DNA from 3 places in the Pseudomonas sp. ABa2 genome. Region 1 is predicted to be linked to each of the others. Evidence: riboswitches for the same ligand, from Rfam matches in the RefSeq annotation. Region 1 holds a riboswitch; each other region holds the start of a gene.

Region 1 (7,040 bases):
GCGCCCGGCATATCGAAGTGCAGGTGCTCGGCGACGGCAGCGGCGCAGTCAGCCATCTGTGGGAGCGCGACTGCAGCCTGCAGCGCCGCCACCAGAAGCTGGTGGAAATCGCCCCCAGTCCCGACCTGGACGCCGCCACCCGCGAGGCCATCATCGCCAGCGCCCTGCGCCTGGCGGCCGAGTTGCAGTATCGCGGCATCGGCACCTTCGAATTCCTCCTCGACCTCGACCAGCCCGGGCGCTTCTACTTCATGGAAGCCAACCCGCGCGTGCAGGTGGAGCACACCGTCACCGAGCAGGTCACCGGCATCGATCTGCTGCATACGCAACTGCACCTGGCCGCCGGCAGCAGCCTGGCCGAGCTGAATCTGCTCACACCTCCCGCGACAAAGGGCTATGCCGTACAGCTGCGTCTGAATCTGGAAACCCTGCTCACCGATGGCACGACGCGCCCGGCCGCCGGCGTGCTCGGCGCCTACCAGCCGCCCAGCGGCCCGGGCCTGCGCGTGGATGGCTGCGGCTATGCCGGCTACGCCGTCAGCCCGGCCTATGACTCGCTGATCGCCAAGCTGATCGCCAGCGCCAGCGACTACACCGGGGCCCTGCGCCGCGCCTACCGGGGGCTGTGCGAGTTTCGCCTCGAAGGCGTGGCGAGCAACCTGCACCTGCTGCAGAACCTGCTGCAGCGCGACGAGGTGATCGCCCATCGGGTCGACACCACCTACGTCGAGCGTCACCTGAGCGAGCTGCTGGCCGCCCGCGAGCAGGCCCACCCGCACCGTTACTTTGCCGGCGACGCATCTGCGCAAAGCGCCAGATCCAGCCTCGACGCCCCGCCCGGCACCCTGGCCCTCAGCGCGCCCAGCGCCGGCGTGCTGGTCAGCCTGGCGGTGGCCGAAGGCGACGCCGTGGCCGCCGGTCAGCGCATCGCCGTGCTGGAGGCGATGAAGATGGAGTTCGAGGTCAAGGCCGAGCACAGCGGTATCGTCCGCGCGCTGGCCGTTGCACCCGGGGACGCCATCGGCGAGGGCCAGGCGCTGGCGTTTCTGCAGCCGGCCGAGGTGGACAGCCTCGACGCCCACGGCGAGCAGGCCGTCGACCTGGCGCATATCCGCGCCGACCTGGCCGAAGTGCTGGAACGCCATGCGCGCCTGACCGATGCGCGCCGCCCCGAGGCCGTGGCCAAGCGGCGCAAGAGCGGCCAGCGCACCGCGCGCGAGAACCTCGCCGACCTGCTCGACGAGGGCAGCTTCAACGAGTACGGCGCCCTGGCCCTGGCCGCCCAGCGCCGCCGGCGTTCGGCCGAAGAACTGCTGGAGCTGAGCCCGGCCGACGGCCTGATCGGCGGCACCGGCACGGTCGGCGCCGCGCAGTTCGGCGCGGAGGCGGCGCGCTGCATGGCCATCGCCTACGACTACACGGTATTCGCCGGCACCCAGGGCGTGATGAACCACAAGAAGACCGACCGCCTGCTCGGCCTCGCGGCGCAGTGGCGCCTGCCGGTGGTGCTGTTCGCCGAAGGCGGCGGTGGGCGGCCGGGCGATACCGATTTCGTCGGTGTGGCCGGGCTGGACTGCCACACCTTCGCCGCCATGGCCAGGCTCTCCGGCCTGGTGCCGACGGTGGGCGTGGTCTCCGGCCGCTGCTTCGCCGGCAACGCCGCCTTGCTCGGCTGCTGCGATGCGATCATCGCCACGCAGAATGCGACCATCGGCATGGCCGGCCCGGCGATGATCGAAGGCGGCGGCCTGGGCAGTTTCACCCCCGAACAGGTCGGCCCGACCAGCGTGCAGGGCCCCAACGGGGTGATCGACGTGCTGGTGGAGGACGAAGCCGCAGCGGTCGCCGTGGCCAAGCAGTACCTGGGGTATTTCCAGGGCCCAGTGAGCGACTGGCAATGCAGCGATCCTCGTGAGCTGCGCCACGTCATTCCGGAAAACCGCCTGCGCGTGTACGACATCCGCAAGGTGATCGAACTGCTGGCCGACGAGGGCAGCGTGCTGGAGCTGCGCCGCCAGTTCGCCCCCGGCCTGATCACCGCGCTGGTGCGCATCGAGGGCAAGCCCTTCGGCCTGCTCGCCAACAACCCCGCGCATCTGGGCGGCGCCATCGATGCCGTGGCCGGCGACAAGGCCTCGCGCTTCCTGCAACTGTGCGAGGCGCATGACCTGCCCATCGTCTCGCTGTGCGACACCCCCGGTTTCATGGTCGGCCCGGAGGCGGAGAAACAGGCCACGGTGCGCCACGTCTCGCGCCTGTTCGTCACCGCCGCCAGCCTGACGGTGCCCTTCTTCACCCTGGTGCTGCGCAAGGGCTACGGCCTCGGCGCCCAGGCCATGGCCGCCGGCAGTTTCCACGCGCCCTTGTTCACCGCCGCCTGGCCCAGCGCCGAGTTCGGCGCCATGGGCCTGGAGGGCGCGGTGCGCCTGGGTTTCGCCAAGGAGCTGGCGGCCCAGGCGGACGACCCCGCGCGCCAGGCGCTGTTCGACAAGCTGGTGGCCAAGGCCTACGAAAACGGCAAGGCGCTGAACATGGCCAGCTACCTGGAAATCGATGCGGTGATCGACCCGGCCGACAGCCGCGCCTGGCTGCTCCGCGGGCTGGCCGCCACGCCCCGACCGGCGCGGTGCGAGGGGCGCAAGCGGCCGTTCGTCGATACCTGGTAGAGGCCTGGCGCAGGGGCGCCGGCCTGTCGCGCAGGGCTTGAAGCTTGCGGCGGTGGTTTTCGGGTAAACTGCGCATCTTTTTACGCCTATAACGATTCGCCTGATGCCGACCACTTTCCACGAGATCCCCCGCGAGCGCCCGCTGACGCCCCTGCTGGACCGCGCCAACACGCCGGACGAGCTGCGCCGGCTGGCCGAAGCGGACCTGGAAACCCTCGCCGACGAACTGCGCCAGTACCTGCTGTACAGCGTCGGCCAGAGCGGTGGCCATTTCGGCGCCGGCCTCGGCGTGATCGAGCTGACCATCGCCCTGCATTACGTCTTCGACACCCCCGACGACCGCCTGGTGTGGGACGTCGGCCACCAGGCCTACCCGCACAAGATCCTCACCGGCCGCCGCGAGCGCATGGCCACGCTGCGCCAGAAGGACGGCCTGGCCGCCTTCCCGCGCCGCAGCGAGAGCGAGTACGACACCTTCGGCGTCGGCCACTCCAGCACCAGCATCAGCGCCGCACTGGGCATGGCCATCGCCGCCCGCCTGCAGGGCGAGCGGCGCAAGAGCGTGGCGGTGATCGGCGACGGCGCGCTGACCGCCGGCATGGCCTTCGAGGCGCTCAACCACGCCAGCGAGGTCGGCGCCAACATGCTGGTGGTGCTCAACGACAACGACATGTCGATCTCCAAGAATGTCGGCGGGCTGTCCAACTACCTGGCCAAGATCCTCTCCAGCCGCACCTACGCCAGCATGCGCGAGGGCAGCAAGAAGATCCTCTCGCGCCTGCCTGGCGCCTGGGAGATCGCGCGCAAGACCGAGGAACACGCCAAGGGCATGCTGGTACCCGGCACCCTGTTCGAGGAACTGGGCTGGAACTATATCGGCCCCATCGACGGCCACGACCTGCCCACCCTGCTCGCCACCCTGCGCAATATGCGCGACCTGGACGGCCCGCAGTTCCTCCATGTGGTGACCAAGAAGGGCAAGGGCTTCGCCCCGGCCGAGGCCGACCCGATCGGCTACCACGCCATTACCAAGCTGGAGCCGGTCAAGCCCGATGCCGCGCCGCTCTCCAGCCAGAAACGGCCGGCCGGCCCGAAATACTCCAACGTGTTCGGCCAGTGGCTGTGCGACATGGCCGCAGCAGACTCGCGCCTGGTCGGCATCACCCCGGCGATGAAGGAAGGCTCGGACCTGGTGGCCTTCGCCGAACGCTTCCCGGCGCGCTACTTCGATGTCGCCATCGCCGAGCAGCACGCCGTCACCCTGGCCGCCGGCATGGCCTGCGACGGGGTCAAGCCGGTGGTGGCGATCTACTCGACCTTCCTCCAGCGCGGCTACGACCAGCTGATCCACGACGTGGCGGTGCAGAACCTCGACGTGCTGTTCGCCATCGACCGCGCCGGCCTGGTCGGCGAGGACGGCCCGACCCACGCCGGCAGCTTCGATATCTCCTACCTGCGCTGCATCCCCGGCATGCTGGTGATGACCCCCAGCGACGAGAACGAGCTGCGCCGCATGCTCACCACCGGCTACCTGTTCGACGGCCCGGCGGCGGTGCGCTACCCGCGCGGCAGCGGCCCCAACGCCACCATCGACCCAGGCCTGGCGCCGCTGGAAATCGGCAAGGGCCTGATCCGTCGCCAGGGCCGCCGCGTCGCCCTGCTGGCCTTCGGCGTGCAACTGGCCGAGGCGCTGCAGGTCGGCGAGACGCTGGACGCCACGGTGGTCGACATGCGTTTCGTCAAACCGCTGGACGCCGCCCTGCTGCGCGAACTGGCGGCCAGCCACGAGCTGCTGGTGAGCATCGAGGAAAACGCGGTGATGGGCGGCGCCGGCAGCGCGGTCGGCGAGTTCCTCGCCGCCGAGAACATCGTCAAGCCGCTGCTGCAGCTGGGCCTGCCCGACTACTACGTCGAACACGCCAAGCCGGCGCAGATGCTCAAAGAATGCGGCCTCGACCAGGCCGGCATCGAAGCCGCGGTGCGCGCGCGCCTGGCCCAGTTGCCCGCCTGAACATGAGACCCGCTCATCGCTGAATGAGCGGACCTTGCTTGTCATTCATCCCGCCGCGCACTAGGGTGCGCGGCATTGCATGTTCCGCCAGGGTGCGCCGCTAACACGGCGTGAAACGGGAAGTCGGTGCGCCCATCCGGGCAATCCCGACGCTGCCCCCGCAACGGTAATCGACGGCAGGCCGCAAGCCTGCACCTTGTCCACGGCCACTGGGTATTCCCGGGAAGGCGGACCGGGGTCGTGAGCCCGGAGACCGGCCCCGGCGGTGCGACTGGTGTTGCGGAGGGCCGCACCGTCAAGCGCCGCCCTGCGCGCGCTTGCCCCTGCCCTCCTCGAACGTCTGCCGACCTTTGAGGAATATCCCTGATGAAACTGTCCCCCCTGGCCCTGGCCATCGCCGTTCTGCCCGGCCTCGCCCTGGCCGCCGAACCCTACGCCGCCGAGCCGCTGGTGATCACCTCCGGGCGCCTGGCCGAACCGCAAGCCCAGGCCACCGCCGCCACCACGGTGTTCGAGCGGGCGGATATCGAGCGTTTGCAGGTCAGCAGCGTGCCCGATCTGCTCAGCCGCGTCCCTGGCGTATCCATCGTGCAGAACGGCGGCCGCGGCAGCCTGACCAGCCTGTTTCTGCGTGGCGCCAACGCCAACCAGACTCTGGTGCTGGTCGACGGCGTGCGTCTGAATGCCGCCGCCAGCGGCCTGGCCCGCCTGGAATTCCTCAGCCCCGAGCAGATCGAGCGCATCGAGGTGGTGCGCGGCCCACGTTCGGCGCTGTATGGCGCCGACGCCATCGGCGGGGTGATCCAGATTTTCACCCGCCAGGGCGAGGCCGGCCTGCAACCGCGCCTGCGCCTGGCCGCCGGTAGCCAGCAGACCTTCGAACGCAGCCTGGGACTGTCCGGCGGCGACCAGCGCACGCGTTTCGACCTCGGCGCCAGCCTGGTCGAGCGCGCCGGCTTCGACCGCTCAGCAGACGCTCGCGGCTATGACGGCGACCACGACGGCCTGCGCCGCAAGGCCTTCAACCTGAGCCTGCAGCACCGCTTCAACGAACGCCTCGAAGGCGGTCTGAGCCTGCTCGAACAGCATGGCGAGAGCGAGTACGACGACCTGTTCAGCTTCGTGCCGGGCAACCCCAGCGAGCGCTTCAGCGTTTCCACTGCCGCGGCCCATCTCGAGGCGCAGCTCGCCGAGCGCTGGAGCAGTCGCCTGGAGCTCGGCCACGGCGAGGACAAGAGCGACAACCGCGACCCGCTGAACGCCAGCAACAACTATCAGTACAACACCTACCGCGACAGCGCGGGCTGGCTCAACACCCTGCAACTGAGCGACGCCCAGCAGCTGCTGCTCGGTCTCGACTGGTACGAGGACCGCCTGGGCAGCGACAGCGAGTTCAGCCAGACCGAGCGCTGGAACCGGGCCGCCTTCGTCCAGCACCGCTTCCGTGGCGAGGGCTTCGCCACCGAGCTGGGCCTGCGCCACGACGACAACCAGCAGTTCGGCAGCGAGAACACCTGGAACGCGGCACTGAGCCTGGACCTGAGCGAGCGTCTCGAGCTGCTGCTGAGCTACGGCGAGGGCTTCCACGCGCCGACCTTCAACGACCTGTATTTCCCCACCAGCTCGTTCTATGGCGGCAACCCGAACCTGGCCCCCGAGCGCTCGAAGACCTACGAGGTGCAACTGCGCGGCGAGCACCTGGACAGCCGCTGGAGCCTGTCGGCCTACCGCACCGAGGTCGAAGACCTGATCACCGTAGTCAGCGATCCGCTGACCTTCTTCAGCACCCCGATGAACGTCAACCAGGCACGCCTGCAAGGCCTGGAACTGAGCCTGGAACGCGAGGTGCTGGGCTGGCAGGCCGCTCTCGGCGCCAGCCTGCTCGACCCACGTGATCGCGACAGCGGCCACACCCTGCCGCGCCGCGCCAAACGCAGCCTGAGCCTGGATCTGGACCGTCAGTTCGGCGCCTTCGCCGCCGGCCTCACCTGGCAGGCCGTCTCCGGGCGCTACGACGATGCCGCCAACACCCGCGAGATCGCCGGCTACGGCCTGCTGGGCGCGCGGGCCAGCTGGCGGATGAACGAGGAGCTGCTGTGGCAGGTCAAGGTCGACAACCTGCTGGACAAGGACTATTCCCAGGCGCTGTACAGCCGACCGAACGACCCCTTCTTCGGTAGCGTGAGTTACTACGGCTACCGCGAGGAAGGCCGCAGCGCCCTGCTCTCGCTGACCTGGACGCCGCAACTCTGATCCCGGTGCTCACGGTGCACCAAGCCGCTCCAGGCTAACGCGCCGTGGCCAGCCGCTCGCACAGCCGCTCGATGGCGCCGAGCATCTGCCGGCTGGGCCGCTCCAGGCCC
Region 2 (7,040 bases), 2.4 Mb from region 1:
TGGAACAGCGCGCAGCCGCCGGTGGGCGGCAGGCCGCAGTCGCGCAGCAGCGCGGCCAGGCGCTCGCCGTCGGCCTGCAGGCGCTGGCGTTGACGCGCCTGGCCGGCGTCGTCGGCCAGCAGCTGGCGCGCCAGCTGCCGCGCCGGGCCGCTCACCGCCCAGGGCCCGAGCAGCTCGGCCAATTCGTCGAGCAGCGCCTGCTCGGCGAGGACGAAGCCCAGGCGCAGGCCGGCCAGGCCGAAGAACTTGCCGAACGAGCGCAGCAGGATCAGTCCCGGCTGCGCGCCGTGAGCGGCCAGGCTGTGCTCGGGGGTGCAATCCATGAAGGCCTCGTCGACCAGCAGCCAACCGCCGCGCTCGGCCAGTTGCGCGTGCCAGGCGAGCAGGCGCGGCGTCTCGATGCGCCGGCCGGTGGGATTGTTCGGGTTGACCAGCAACAGCACGTCGAGGCGCGGCAGGGCGCGGTCGATGGCGCCCTCGCTGAGCTGCATCACCCGGTGCCCCTCGCGGCGCCAGGCGGCGGCATGCTCGGCGTAGGTCGGCGAGAGGATGCCCACCGTGCAGCCCTTGCGCAGGCGCGGCAAGGCCTGGATCGCCGCCTGCGAGCCGGCCACCGGCAGCAGGCTGGCCGCGCCGTAGTAGTCGCGGGCGACGGCCTCCAGGCCATCGTCCGGCTCCGGCAGGCGGGCCCAGGCCTCGGCCGCAATCGCCGGCAGCGGCCAGCCGTAGGGGGCGATGCCGGTGGACAGGTCCAGCCAGTCCTCCCGGGCGATGCCGTATTGCTGCGCCGCCGCGCGCAGGCGGCCTCCATGCTCAAGCACCCAGCACCTCCCAGAGTCCCAGCAGCGCCAGCCACAGCAGCACGCCGCCCCACACCAGATTCAGCGCCCGTTCGATATCGCGCGCCCGCGGCGGCGGCCCCTCGCCCAGTTGCGGGCGCACATGCAGCTCGCCGTGATATTCGGCCGCACCGCCCAGGCTCACCCCCAGGCTGCCGGCGCCGGCGGCCATCACCGGGCCGGCGTTGGGGCTGTCCCATTGCGGCGCCTGGCGGCGCCAGCAGCGCAGCGCCAGGGCGGTGCGCCCGAGCAGCGCGTAGGTCAGCGCCACCAGGCGCGCGGGGAGGTAATTGAGTACATCGTCGATCTTCGCCGCGGCCCAGCCGAAGCGCTCGAAGCGCTCATTGCGATAACCCCACATGGCGTCCAGGGTATTGCTCAGGCGGTACAGCACCACGCCCGGTGCGCCGGCGACGACGAACCAGAACAGCGCGGCGAACACCGCATCCGAACCATTTTCCAGCACCGACTCGGTGCCGGCGCGGGCCACGCCGCCGGCGTCCAGCGCGGCGGTGTTGCGGCTGACCATCCAGCCGACGCGTTCGCGCGCCAGCTCCAGATCGCCCAGGCGCAGCGCCTGCGCCACCGGCCGCGCGTGCTCGCCGAGGCTGCGCAGGCCGAGGGCGAAGTACAGCGCGGCGATCTCCACCGCCCAGCCGAAGGCCGAGACCTGGGCCAGCAGCCAGGTCAGCAGGGTCAGCGGCAGCACCGCCAGGCACCAGGCGCTCACCCCATGGCTGCGCCAGCCGCCGCCGGCGGGGTTGAAGCGCTGCTCCAAACGATTCGCCAGGCGCCCGAAGGCCACCAGCGGGTGGCCCTGCTTCGGCTCGCCGAGCGCGGCGTCCAGCGCCACCCCGGCCAGGGTGCTGAGCGCCAGGCTCATCGCCACCGCCCGTTGCCAGTGGATAGGTCAGTCAACACGTTCTCCCCATCGATTCTCGAACAGCAGCTCGGCGAGCGGCCGCGGCCTGGCCCAGCCCTCTTCCACCAGCATCGGCTGGTCATAGAAGGCCGCGACCGGCCCCAGGCAGAGCAGCGCCACCGGCTTGCTGCCGGCGGGCATGCCCAGCAGCGCGGCCAACGCCTCGGGCTCGAACAACGACACCCAGCCCAGGCCCAAGCCTTCGGCGCGGGCGGCCAGCCAGAGATTCTGAATGGCGCAGGCCACCGACGCCATATCCATTTCCGGCAGGGTGCGGCGGCCGAAGACATGCTTTTGGCGCCCGTCCATCAACGCCACCGCCAGCAGCTCGGCGCACTCGCGAATACCCTCGACCTTGAGCCGCATGAATTCATCGGAGCGTTCGCCCAGCGCCTCGGCGGTGCGCACCCGCTCAGCCTCCACCAGCGCGTAGGCGGCTTCGCGCAATTGCGGGTCGCTGATGCGCAGAAAGCGCCAGGGCTGCATCAGGCCGACGCTGGGTGCGCGGTGCGCCGCCTCCAGCAGGCGTGCCAGCACCTCGGCCGGCACCTCGCCGCCACTGAAATGACGCATGTCGCGGCGCTCGGCGATGGCGCGATAGACCGCGGCGCGCTCAGCGGCGCTGAAGGCCTGGTCGCTCATGGACGCAACAGCGCCGCCGCCGCCAGGGGATTGGACGGCAGGTAGAAGTGGATATAGCTGGCCGTCAGCCGTCCCAGGCGATAGACCGCCTCGGCCACCGCCTTGCCGTTCGGGCAACGGCCCAGAGCCAGCGGCGCCAGCGGGCTGTCCAGGCGCGAATGGTGGTAGCTGTGGCCACGCAGCTCGCCTTCCGGCAACGTCACCTGCTGCAGGGCCAGGGCGGTCAATCGCGGTTGCAGCGCGGCGCGGCCGGCCAGCAGGCCGAGCATGCGGCCGCTGGCGCCCTGCTTGTCGGCCAGCTCGTCGAGCAGATAGAGCATGCCGCCGCACTCGGCGAGGATCGGCTTGCCGGCCTGGTGATGGGCGCGGATCGCCGCGGCCATGGCCTGGTTGCCTTGCAGCTGGGCCAGATGCAATTCGGGGTAGCCGCCGGGCAGGTAGAGGCTGTCCACCTGCGGCAGGCCGTCGCCGGCCAGCGGCGAGAAGAATTCGAGTTCGGCGCCCAGCTCGCGCAGCAGATCGAGGTTGGCCTGGTAGAGAAAGGCGAAGGCGCCATCGCGCGCCACGCCGATGCGCACGCCGGCCAGCAGCGGCTCGACCACCCGCGGCGGCGGCGCGGCAAAGCGCACCGGTGCCGGCAAGGCCACCTCGGCGCTGGCGGCCAGGGCATCGGCGGCGGCATCCAGGCGCGCATCCAGGTCGGCCAGCTCCTGCGCCTGCACCAACCCCAGGTGGCGGCTGGGCAGCTCCACCGCGGCATTGCGCGGCAGCGCGCCGTACCAGCGGATAGTCGGCGGCAGCGCAGCGCGCAGGATCTCGCCGTGACGGGCGCTGGCCACCCGGTTGCCGAGCACGCCGGCGAACGGCAGGTCGGGCTGGAAGGTCGCCAGGCCATGGGCCAGGGCGCCGAAGGTCTGGGCCATGGCCGAACCGTCGATCACCCCCAGCACCGGCACGCCGAACTGCCGCGCCAGGTCGGCCGCCGAGGGCTGGCCGTCGAACAGGCCCATCACCCCCTCGATCAGGATCAGCTCGGCCTCGCCCGCCGCCTGCCAGAGCAGGCGGCGGCTCTCCGCCTCGCCGACCATGGCCAGGTCGAGCTGGTACACCGGCGCGCCGCTGGCGCGGGCGAGGATCATCGGGTCGAGGAAATCCGGGCCGCACTTGAACACCCGCACCCGCCGACCCTGACGGCTGTGCAGGCGCGCCAGGGCGGCGGTGACGGTGGTCTTGCCCTGCCCCGAGGCTGGCGCGGCGATCAGCAGCGCCGGGCACTGGCGCGAGGTCAAAACTCCACCCCCTTCTGCGCCTTCACCCCGGCCTTGAAGGCATGCTTGACCAGGCCCATCTCGGTCACCGTATCGGCCGCCTCGATCATCCCCGGCAAGGCGCCGCGCCCGGTCACCACCACGTGCTGCGAGAGCGGCCGCGCCTGGATATCGGCGAGCACCGCATCGAGCTGCAGATAACCGTGCTTGAGGGCGATATTCAGCTCGTCCAGCACCACCAGGCCGACGCCCTCGTCGCTCAGCAGGCGCTGCGCCACGGCCCAGGCCTCGCCCGCCTTGGCGATATCGCGCTGGCGATCCTGGGTCTCCCAGGTGAAGCCCTCGCCCATCACGTGGTAGCTGACTTCCTCGGGAAAACGGCGGAAGAAGGCCTCCTCGCCGGTGCTGGCGGCGCCTTTGATGAATTGCACCACGCCGACTTTGATGCCGTGGCCGAGGGCGCGGGCGACCATGCCGAAGGCGCTGCTGCTCTTGCCCTTGCCGTTGCCGCTGTGCACCAGCAGCAGGCCGTACTGGTCCTGGGCCTGGGCGATCTTCGCGTCGATCAGCGCCTTCTTGCGCGCCATGCGCGCCTGGTGCCGGGCGTCGCGATCAGCCGATTCGCTCATCGAAGTTTCCTGGTCTGCGGGCATCCGGGCGCGGGCCGCCGTGCACGACTGGCAAGCTGGCGTGGCGGCATCGTTACGCTCCCGAACACACTGGGCTGGACAAGGCAGGCGGAGAACGGCGCGCGCAGGCCACCGGGAAGGCGAGCCCGCACGCCAGACAACGCCCTCCGCGATGCCGTGGACTGCAGCAGGCCGGTCTCCGGGCTTGTGAGCGAGCCTCGCGGGCTAGCGCCGCGCCTTCCCATGCACGAAGCACAGTGGCAATAGAGCGGCGTTTGACTCACCTACCGTTGCGGGGGCAGCGCCGGATTCTGTACCGGCTTCCCTGTTTCACCTCGTACGCGCGTGGCGTCGGGCACCTGAAGCAAGGCGCGCAGGGTAGAGGCTGGCCGCCTCGCCCGTCAACGCCGACGCGACTCAGTGGCGGGGGACGAAGCCGGCCGGCTTGCGCGCCAGCCACTCGACGAAACCGCGCAAGCGCTCGTCGCCCAGCAACGCTTCGCGGCTGTTGTAGCTCAGTGCCAGCTCCTTCTCGCTGAACAGCCGGTGGATCTGGTTATGGCAGGCGCGACAGACCCAGAGCGTGGCCGTGATGCGTTCGTGGCGGGGATAGCGCTTCTGCACATAGGCCTTGTCGTGCAGGGCCTTGGGGATCAGGTGGTGACGGGTCAGCGCCACCGACCGCGCGCACAGTTCGCAGGCGTCGGGCTGGGGCGGCAGACGGATGGCGTCGGCCACGGCGGCTCAGCGCTTGCGGCACAGGGTCAGGCCGTCGCCCAGCGGCAGCAGCGACAGCTCGACGCGCGCATCGTCCTTGAGCGCCCGGTTCAGCGCCTGAATGGCGCGGGTGTCGGCGCTGTCCGGCTGCGGCTGCAACACCCGGCCGCTCCACAGGGTGTTGTCGAACAGCAGCAGGCCGCCCTGGCGCAACAGGCGCAGCGCCTGCTCCAGGTAGGCCGGGTAGTTGGCCTTGTCGGCGTCGACGAAGATCAGGTCGAAGTCGCCCTGCCCTTCGTGCTCCAGCGCCGCCAGGCTGTCCAGCGCCGGGCCCAGACGCCATTGGATACGCTCGGCCAGACCGGCCTCGGCGAAATAGCGGCGCGCGGTGGCGTTGTAGTCGCCGGGCAGGTCGCAGCAGATCAGCTGACCCTGCGGCCCCATGGCATCGGCTAGGCAAATGGCGCTGTAGCCGGTGAAGGTGCCGACCTCGACGATCCGCCGCGCGCCGACCAGCCGCACCAGCAGGGCCATGAACTGACCCTGCTCCGGGGCGATCTGCCAGCGCGCCTCGCTCAGCTGCGCAGTTTCCGCGCGCAGGCGGGCGAGCAACGGCGACTCGCGCAGGGAGACGTCCAGCAGGTACTGGTAAAGCGCGTCGTCGAGCTGCAGGCTGCGCTGGGTCACGGATTGCGCGCCAGTTCGGGGGCGAGCACGCGCTTGGCGTCCAGATAGGCGCGCTGCCAGTAGCTGTTGTCCAGGCTGTCCAGGCGCACCGTGCCGCCCGAAGACGGCGCGTGGACGAAACGTCCCTCGCCGACATAGATGCCGGCATGACTGACGCCGCGCCCGCCGTTGGTGGCGAAGAACACCAGGTCGCCGCTCTGCAGGGCGTCGCGGCGCACCTTGGGGCTGCGCATGGCGCTCAGCTCGCGGGTCGAACGCGGCAGGCTGATGCCGGCGGCGTCGCGATAGACGTAGCCGATCAGGCCGCTGCAGTCGAAACCGCCGTCTGGGGTATTGCCGCCGTAGCGATAGGGCGTGCCGACCAGGCCGAGGGCGCGGAACAGCACGTCATCGGCGCCGCCCTGGAACTGGCCAGTGGCTGGCGTGTAGCTGGGCTGGGGGGTGGGAGCGCGACTGCTGCAGGCACTCAGCAGCAGGGCGAGAACGAGCAGGGCAACACGGGTCGTGACGGGCATGAGCGAGGCGATCCTGAGCCTGGATGCGCCCTACTCTGCCGGCTCACGACGAACGGCGCAACCCTGCGGGGCCGCGCCGCAAGCCATCAGGGATGACGCTTGGCGGCCTGCTCGTCGTCCACCTGGGCCAGGGCGAGGACGCGTTTGGCCTGCAGGTAGCTGCGATTCCAGTAGCTGTCGTCCAGGCTGTCGATGCGCACGCCGCCGCTGCGGCTGCTGCTGGAATGGATGAACTGGTCGTCGCCGAGGTAGATGCCGGCGTGGCTGACGCGGCCTCGGCCGCGGTCGTTGAACAGGATCAGATCGCCCGGTTCCAGGTCGGCGCGGGCCACCTTGGGCGCGTCCAGGTTGATCAGCTCGCGGGTCGAGCGCGGCAGTTCCAGGCCGACTTCCTTGCGGAACAGGTAGCCGACGAAGCCGCTGCAGTCGAAGCCGGACTGCACCGAGTTGCCGCCGTAGCGATAGCGGGTGCCGACCAGCGAACGCCCGAGGTCGAGCAGGCTGTCGGCCAGCTGCGGCATTTCGTAGGGTTGGTCGTCGATCAGCGCGGCCATCTCGTCCTCGGCAGGTTCGACCTGCTGAGCGACGGGCTTGACCATGGGTTCGTCGAGCTGCGGCTGCGGCGCATGGCCGGCGCAGGCGGCGAGAAAGGCGATGAGTGCAAAAGGCACGAGGGGTGCGAAGCGTTTGGGCATGGGCACGACCGTGTCGGTTGAATTTACAAGTGCGCGACTATGCCCTCTATGCCGTCTATTTGCAAATTCTATCGCTCGAAATGTGACCCAGTAGTTCCGGCAAAACATCTAAGGCCCGCCCAGCCA
Region 3 (7,040 bases), 750 kb from region 1:
TCATCCAGCCGTGCTGGAAGCCGTAGGCGCAGCCGGCCAGGTACAGCCGCCAGATGCGCAGGGCCTTTTCCGGCACCAGCGCCGCCGCCTGCTGCAGACGCTGCTCCAGGCCCTGGCTCCACAGCTGCAGGGTGCGCGCGTAGTGCAGGCGCAGGCTCTCGACGTCGACGATCTCCAGGCCGGCCTCGCTGATCGCGGTGCCGATGGTGACCAGGTGCGGCAGCTCGCCCTGGGGAAACACGTAGCGGTCGATGAACTCGCCGGCGCCGCGCCCCACCGGGCGGCCGTCGGTGAAGCGCGAGGTGATGCCGTGGTTCAGCACCAGGCCGCCGGTCTTCACCGCAGCGAACAGGCGCTGGCAGTACAGCGCCAGGTTGGCGTGGCCGACGTGCTCGAACATGCCGACGCTGACCACCTTGTCGAAGCGGCCGTCCTGCGGCAGGTCGCGGTAGTCCAGCAGCTGCAGCTCGACCCTGTCGCCCAGGCCCTCCTCGGCCACGCGCTGGCGGCCCAGCTCCAGCTGCGCCTGGCTGAGGGTGATGCCGAACACCTCGGCGCCGAACTCGCGCGCGGCGAAGCGGGCCAGGCCACCCCAGCCGCAGCCGACGTCGAGCAGCTTGTCACCGGCCTGCAGGCGCAGCTTGCGGCACAGATGGCGCAGCTTGGCCTGCTGGGCCTGGTCGAGGTCTTCCTCGCCGGTCTCGAAATAGGCGCAGGAATAGACCATGTCGCGGTCCAGCCACAGGCGGTAGAAGTCATTGGACAGGTCGTAGTGGTAGCTGATGGCCTCGGCGTCGCTGCGCTTGTCGTGGGCGGTGCGCAGCTCCACCGGCGCGGTGGCGTCGCCGAGCAGCGCGCTGCTCAGCGCATCGCCCACGGCGATGGCCTGATCGATCGGCCCTTCCAGGTCGAGCTTGCCCTCGACGTAGGCGCCGCCGAGGGCGTCCAGGCTGGGGCTGGCCAGCTGGCTGACCAGGCTCGGATCCTTGACCACCAGGGTCACCTTGGGCCGCGGCCCCAGGTCGATCTGCTTGCCGTCCCACAGCTTCAGACGCAGCGGCAGCTGGAGTTCGCGGAGTACGGATGGCAGTTGCGCGAGCATGCGAAACCCTCCTGCGGATGCACGTGAAGACACATCCAGCCTAGTCCAGATGATCCCTCTGTCAGGCCAAGGGTTCAATTGCCCGCGCAACACGCCGCGCCGTGGGCCCGAGAGTCAGTCCCGGTCGATGCGCAGTTCGGGCAGCGCCCGGCCCGCCACCAGGCGCTCGTCGACCAGGCGGATCACCGCCGCCTCATCCTTGATGCCGTACCACTCGCCCTGTGGATAAAGGCTCGCGGTCGGCCCCAGGTCGCAGGGGAACTGGCACTGGCTGCGGGTGATATGCACACCGCCGTCGCACTCCAGCCGGCCGGCGGCCTTGAGCCGCTGACGCAGGCTTTTCCACAGGCCGAGGGCACCCTTGCGGGTACAGCGCGGGCCGTTGCACAGCAGCAGGCGCTGGGCATGGGGCGGGATCTGCGACCAGGCGTGCTGCGCCGGCACGGGCGGCACCTCGCTGCAGGGGAGATGCGCCGCACGGCGCTCCAGCAGCGCGCCCAGGCCGTCGAGCCAGGCGTCTTCCAGCGCCGTGCAGAGCACGAACACCTGGGCCCCGTCGCCGCGGTCGGCGATACGCTGGCGCAGCCAGTCGCGGTGCGCGGCATCGGCGCGCGGCTCCAGATCCACCACCAACAGCGGTCGCGGCGCCTGGTCGATGGCCTGCCAGCAGCCGTCCTGTTCGCTGTCATACAGGTGCGCCTCACCGAGCAGGGCTTCGATGCGCTGCTGCAGACGCTCGGCCGATGCGCCACGTCCCAGGCCGGGGCCGATAAACAGAACGCGGGCGTAGGGGGCTTGGTTCATCGGGGTCTCCAAAACGGGCCGGCAGTCTAGCAGCGTGCCGAGCACTGAAGGCAATCCGTAGGGTGGACGTCGCTTTTTACGTCCACCACAACGGTGGATCGATGAAGCGTGATCCACCCTAAGCCAACGCACCCGCTCTTGGGCCACAACGCAAATCCGTGGGAGGGTCTTTAGCCGTGACGGCAGCAGTCCAGTCGCCGCTGAAGCGCCTCCCACAGGGCTTCCAGCTCGGCGAATTCCCGCGTCACCGCCGGCAACGCGGGGCGACGCAACAGCAGCACCGGCAGCCCCAGCTCACGGGCGACCTGCAGCTTCGGCTCGGTAGAAGCACTGCCGCTGTTCTTGCTTACCAGCACATCGCAGCGGATGCGGGCGAACAGCGCGCGTTCCGCGTCCAGCGAGAACGGCCCGCGCGCACCGATGATCTCGGCGCGCGGCGGCGCCGGTTCGCTCTGCAGGCAGCGTACCGTCCAGTGCTGGTGCTCGGGAATCTCGTGCAGATGGGCCAGCGGCTCGCGCCCGGAGGTGAAGAACGGCCGCTGGAACGGCGCCAGCGCGCGGCTCAGCTCATCCCAGCCGTCCACCTCGCGCCAGTCGTCATCCGGGCCCGGCTGCCAGCCGGGGCGACGCAGCGCCCAGCAGGGCACGCCGGCGATCGCGGCAGCGCGGGCGGCGTTATGGCTGATCTGCGCCGCATAGGGGTGGGTCAGATCGAGCAGCAGCTCGATGCCTTCGGCGGCGATAAAGGCCGCCAGGCCTTCGGCGCCGCCAAAGCCGCCGACGCGCACGCGGCAGGCCAGGTCGTCCGGCACGCGGCCGAGGCCGGCCAGGCTGTAGACGGTCTCCGGCCCGAGGAGACGGGCCAGGCGCAGCGCCTCGCTGGTGCCGCCGAGCAGCAGGAGTCGCGCACTCACGGCTTGCGCACCGCCAGCAGGGTGATCGGCAGCGCCGCGCGCCAGGTGTCGAAGCCGCCCAGCGGCTGCGCCTGGGCCACGGTGAGCCGCAGCAGCTCGCCACCCTGCCGTTCGCGGAAGGCCACCAGCGCCGCCTCGCTTTGAATGGTCACGGCATTGGCCAACAGACGCCCGCCGGGCTTGAGCGCGTCCCAGCAATCATCAAGCACGCCGGGCACCGTGACGCCGCCGCCGATAAAGATCGCATCCGGCGCGGGCAGCCCGACCAGCGCCTCGGGCGCGTGCCCGGCGACCAGCTGCAGACCGGGTACGCCGAGGGCATCGCGGTTGTGGCGGATATGATCCTGACGGCCCTCGTTGGCCTCAACGGCGATGGCGCGGCAGGCCGGGTGCGCGCGCATCCACTCGATGCCGATGGAGCCACAGCCGGCGCCGACATCCCACAGCAGCTCGCCGGGCAGCGGCGCCAGGCGCGCCAGGGTCACTGCGCGCACGTCGCGCTTGGTCAGCTGGCCGTCGTGACGGTAGGCCTCGTCCGGCAGGCCGCAGGTCGGCGGCAGCACCTTTGCCCCGGCGTCGGCCAGGCATTCCACGGCCAGCAGGTTGAGGTCGGCGCCGCGCGGCAGGTTCCAGCTCGCGGCCAGGCCATCGAGGCGGCGCTCGTCGGGGCCGCCCAGATGTTCCAGCAGGGTCAGGCGGCTGGCGCCGAAACCACGGGCGCGCAGCGCTGCGGCGACCTGCGCAGGCGTGTCGCCATCGGCGCTCAGCACCAGCAGGCGCAGGCCGGGAAACAGCCGGGCGTTGAGCGTGGCCAGCGGCCGGCCGACCAGCGACAGCACCTCCACCTCTTGCAATGGCCAGCCCAGGCGCGCCGCCGCCAGCGACACCGAGGACGGCGCCGGCAGCACTAGCAGCTCGTCGGCCGGCACCTGCCGCGCCAGGCTGGCGCCGACGCCATAGAACATCGGGTCGCCGCTGGCCAGCACGCACAGCGCCTCGCCACGCCGGGCCAGCAGCGGCTGCAGGTCGAAGGGACTGGGCCAGGTTTCCCGTTCGCCACCGATGCACGGCGGCAGCAGCGCCAGCTGACGCGGCGCACCGACGATGCGCGTAGCCGCCAGCAGCGCGCGGCGCGCGGCCTTGCCCAGGCCGGGGTAGCCGTCTTCGCCGATGCCGACCAGGGTCAACCAGGGTTTCATCCAATGTCCTCGCGCAAGCCCGACGGAGCGCCTGTCCGCGCTCCGGGCAAAGCGGGCATAATAGCGCCTTCGTCGGTGCCCTTGAGTCGATACGACTCCGCAACGGGCCTAAGAGGGAACACGGTAAAACCGTGGCTGCCCCCGCAACTGTAAACAGCGAGTCCAATGCAATCGGCCACTGGGTAACCGGGAAGGCGCGGCGGACGAAGACCTGTCAGCCAGGAGACCTGCCGACGAACGCTGGTCGCGAGTGCCAACATCGGGCGGGGTGTACCGATGCCATGGAGTCCCCCTGTGGGCGGATTTCGCTGGTTCGGTCGCCGCGTCGTTAGCCACAGGTGACCCTTTGCTCGCGCCCGTTCGCCCTTCCGCCTGCCCCGGCCTGCTGCGCATCGTCCCCGCGCTGGACGGTGGCATCTGCCGCATCAAGCTGCCCGGCGGCGTGCTGCGCAGCGCCCAGGCACGCGCGATTGCCGAGGCGGCGCGGCATGGCGCCAGCGGTGTGCTGGAGCTGACCAACCGCAGCAACCTGCAGATCCGCGGCGTGCTGCCCGGCCAGGAAAACCCGCTGATCGACGCCCTGCTGAGCGCCGGCCTCGGTCCGCGCGTGGCCGCCGCCGACGATGTGCGCAACCTGCTGCTCAGCCCCGCCGCCGGCCTCGACCCGCAGGCGCGGATGGACGTGCGCCCGCTGGCCAGCCAATTGCTCGACCTGCTGCAGGACAGCCCGGCGCTGCACGCGTTGTCGGCCAAGTTCGCCCTGCAACTCGATGGCGGCGAAGCCCTCGCCATGCGCGAACACCCCCACGACCTGTGGCTGGCCGCCGAAGACGAACACCACTTGCTGCTGGGCCTGGCCGGCTGCCCCATGGACACGCCACTGGCGCGCATCGAGGCGAGCCAGGCGCTCGAACTGGTGCGCCAGCTGCTGCTGCTGTTCCTCGAGCTGGCCACGCCCGAGCAATCGCGGATGCGCCAGTTACTGGCGCAGATCCCGGCCAACGAACTGCTGCAGCGCCTGCAGGCACGCCTGGATTTTGCCCTGCAGCCGGCACCGGCCAGCTGGCAGCCTGCCGCCGCCGTCGAGCGCGCGCCGGCTGGGATTTATCCACAGGCGCAGGCCGGCCTGTGCATGGTCGCCACCGGCGCCCAACTGGGCCGGCTGCACGCCGAACAACTGACCACGCTGGCCGAGCTAAGCGAGCGCTATGGCGACGGCGAGCTGCGCCTGACGCCCTGGCAGGGTCTGCTGCTGGGCAACGTCCCCGAGGCCCGCGCCAGCGAGCTGCTGGCGGGGCTGGACCAGCTGGGCCTGCTGACCCAGGCCGACGAGCCGCTGCTCGGCCTGGTCGCCTGCACCGGTTCGGCCGCCTGCGCCCGCGGTTTGGCCGACAGCAAGCGCCACGCCCTGCACCTGGCCGAGCTGCTGCGCGCAAGCCACGCCCGCCCGCAGGTGCACCTCAGCGCCTGCCCGCGCAGCTGCGCCAGCGCCCGCGTGCAGCCCTACACATTGCTGGCCAGCACACCCGACCACTACCAGCTCTATCAACGCACACCCGCGGCGCCCGGTTTCGGCCGTCTGCTGGCGCCGGCGATGACCATCGACGAGGCCGGCGCCTGGTTCGCCCGCCAACACCCCGCAGGAACACCCGATGCTTGATTACATCCGCGACGGCCAGGAAATCTACCGCCGCTCCTTCGCCACCATCCGCGCCGAGGCCGACCTGGACGGCATCCCCGCCGACCTGGAGAAACTCGCCGTACGGGTGATTCATGCCTGCGGCATGGTCGACGTCGCCTCCGATCTGCGCTTCTCCGCCGGTGCCGGCGCCGCTGGCCGCGCCGCGCTGCTGGCCGGCGCGCCGATTCTCTGCGATGCGCGCATGGTCGCCGAGGGCATCACCCGCCCGCGCCTGCCGGCGAACAACCGAGTGATCTGCACCCTGCACGACGCCGGCGTGCCGGAGCTGGCCCACGAACTGGGCAACACCCGCTCGGCGGTGGCCCTGGAGCACTGGCGCGAGCACCTGGAGGGCAGCGTGGTGGTGATCGGCAATGCCCCCACCGCGCTGTTCTACCTACTGGAAATGCTCGATGCCGGCGCGCCGAAGCCGGCGCTGATCATCGGCATGCCGGTGGGCTTTATCGGCGCGGCGGAATCCAAGGATGCCCTGGCGGCAGACAACCGCGGCGTGCCCTACGTGATCGTGCGTGGCCGCCGTGGCGGCAGCGCCATGGCGGTGGCCGCGGTCAACGCCCTGGCCTCGGAGGTGGAATGATGGCCGGTCGTCTGCTCGGTCTCGGCGTCGGCCCCGGCGACCCCGAGCTGCTTACCCTCAAGGCCCTACGCCTGCTGCAGTCGGCGCCGGTGGTGGCCTACTTCGTGGCCAAGGCCAAGCACAATGCCGGTCATGGCGGGAATGCCTTCAGCATCATCGAGGCCCATCTCACCGAGGCGCAGCAACGCCTGCCGCTGGTCTACCCGGTGACCACCGAGAAGCTCGCCCCGCCGCTGTCCTACGAAGATGTGATCGCCGACTTCTACGACACCTGCGCCGAGCAGATCGCCCGGCTGCTGGATGCGGGCCAGGACGTGGCGGTGATCTGCGAGGGTGACCCGTTCTTCTACGGCTCCTACATGTACCTGCACGACCGCCTGGCCGACCGCTACGAGGTGGAGGTGGTGCCCGGCGTGTGCTCCATGCTCGGCTGCGCCTCGGTGCTCGGCACCCCGCTGGTTTACCGCAACCAGAGCTTGAGCGTGCTCTCCGGCGTGCTGGCGGAAGACGAGCTGGAACAGCGCCTGCGCGACGCCGAGGCCGCCGTGGTGATGAAGCTCGGGCGCAACTTCGACAAGGTGCGCCGCGTGCTGCGCAAGCTGGGCCTGGATGACCGAGCGCACTATGTCGAGCGCGCCACCATGGCCAGCCAGAAGATCGTCGCGCTGGACGAGGTGGAGCCGATGGCGTCGCCCTACTTTTCCATGATTCTGGTGCCCGGGCAGAAATGGCGCGGCTGAAT

What was found. Region 1 has a riboswitch for cobalamin ahead of AC1G9C_RS03440 (TonB-dependent receptor domain-containing protein). Riboswitches for the same ligand answer to the same signal wherever they lie in the genome.
Region 2: linked by a shared signal. The riboswitch ahead of cobO (cob(I)yrinic acid a,c-diamide adenosyltransferase) and the one ahead of AC1G9C_RS03440 (TonB-dependent receptor domain-containing protein) in region 1 are both predicted to bind cobalamin.
Region 3: linked by a shared signal. The riboswitch ahead of cobG (precorrin-3B synthase) and the one ahead of AC1G9C_RS03440 (TonB-dependent receptor domain-containing protein) in region 1 are both predicted to bind cobalamin.

The regions. Positions count from the first base shown of each region.
Region 1 covers NZ_CM155239.1:708,841-715,880, reverse strand. The annotation lists gene AC1G9C_RS03450 (carboxyl transferase domain-containing protein) at 1-2,666, shown strand, start outside; gene dxs (1-deoxy-D-xylulose-5-phosphate synthase) at 2,770-4,677, shown strand; cobalamin riboswitch at 4,751-4,953, shown strand; gene AC1G9C_RS03440 (TonB-dependent receptor domain-containing protein) at 5,044-6,930, shown strand; gene AC1G9C_RS03435 (cobalamin-binding protein) at 6,965-7,040, opposite strand, start outside.
Region 2 covers NZ_CM155239.1:3,130,040-3,137,079, forward strand. The annotation lists gene cobD (threonine-phosphate decarboxylase CobD) at 1-821, opposite strand, end outside; gene cbiB (adenosylcobinamide-phosphate synthase CbiB) at 814-1,722, opposite strand; gene bluB (5,6-dimethylbenzimidazole synthase) at 1,750-2,403, opposite strand; gene AC1G9C_RS15025 (cobyrinic acid a,c-diamide synthase CobB) at 2,400-3,692, opposite strand; gene cobO (cob(I)yrinic acid a,c-diamide adenosyltransferase) at 3,689-4,300, opposite strand; cobalamin riboswitch at 4,474-4,678, opposite strand; gene AC1G9C_RS15035 (hypothetical protein) at 4,718-5,038, opposite strand; gene AC1G9C_RS15040 (O-methyltransferase) at 5,045-5,704, opposite strand; gene AC1G9C_RS15045 (C40 family peptidase) at 5,701-6,219, opposite strand; gene AC1G9C_RS15050 (C40 family peptidase) at 6,306-6,914, opposite strand; gene AC1G9C_RS15055 (NAD-dependent deacylase) at 6,970-7,040, opposite strand, start outside.
Region 3 covers NZ_CM155239.1:5,144,823-5,151,862, forward strand. The annotation lists gene cfaB (C17 cyclopropane fatty acid synthase CfaB) at 1-1,102, opposite strand, end outside; gene AC1G9C_RS24740 ((2Fe-2S) ferredoxin domain-containing protein) at 1,217-1,906, opposite strand; gene AC1G9C_RS24745 (cobalt-precorrin-6A reductase) at 2,077-2,820, opposite strand; gene cbiE (precorrin-6y C5,15-methyltransferase (decarboxylating) subunit CbiE) at 2,817-4,019, opposite strand; cobalamin riboswitch at 4,076-4,268, shown strand; gene cobG (precorrin-3B synthase) at 4,366-5,679, shown strand; gene AC1G9C_RS24760 (precorrin-8X methylmutase) at 5,672-6,298, shown strand; gene AC1G9C_RS24765 (precorrin-2 C(20)-methyltransferase) at 6,295-7,038, shown strand.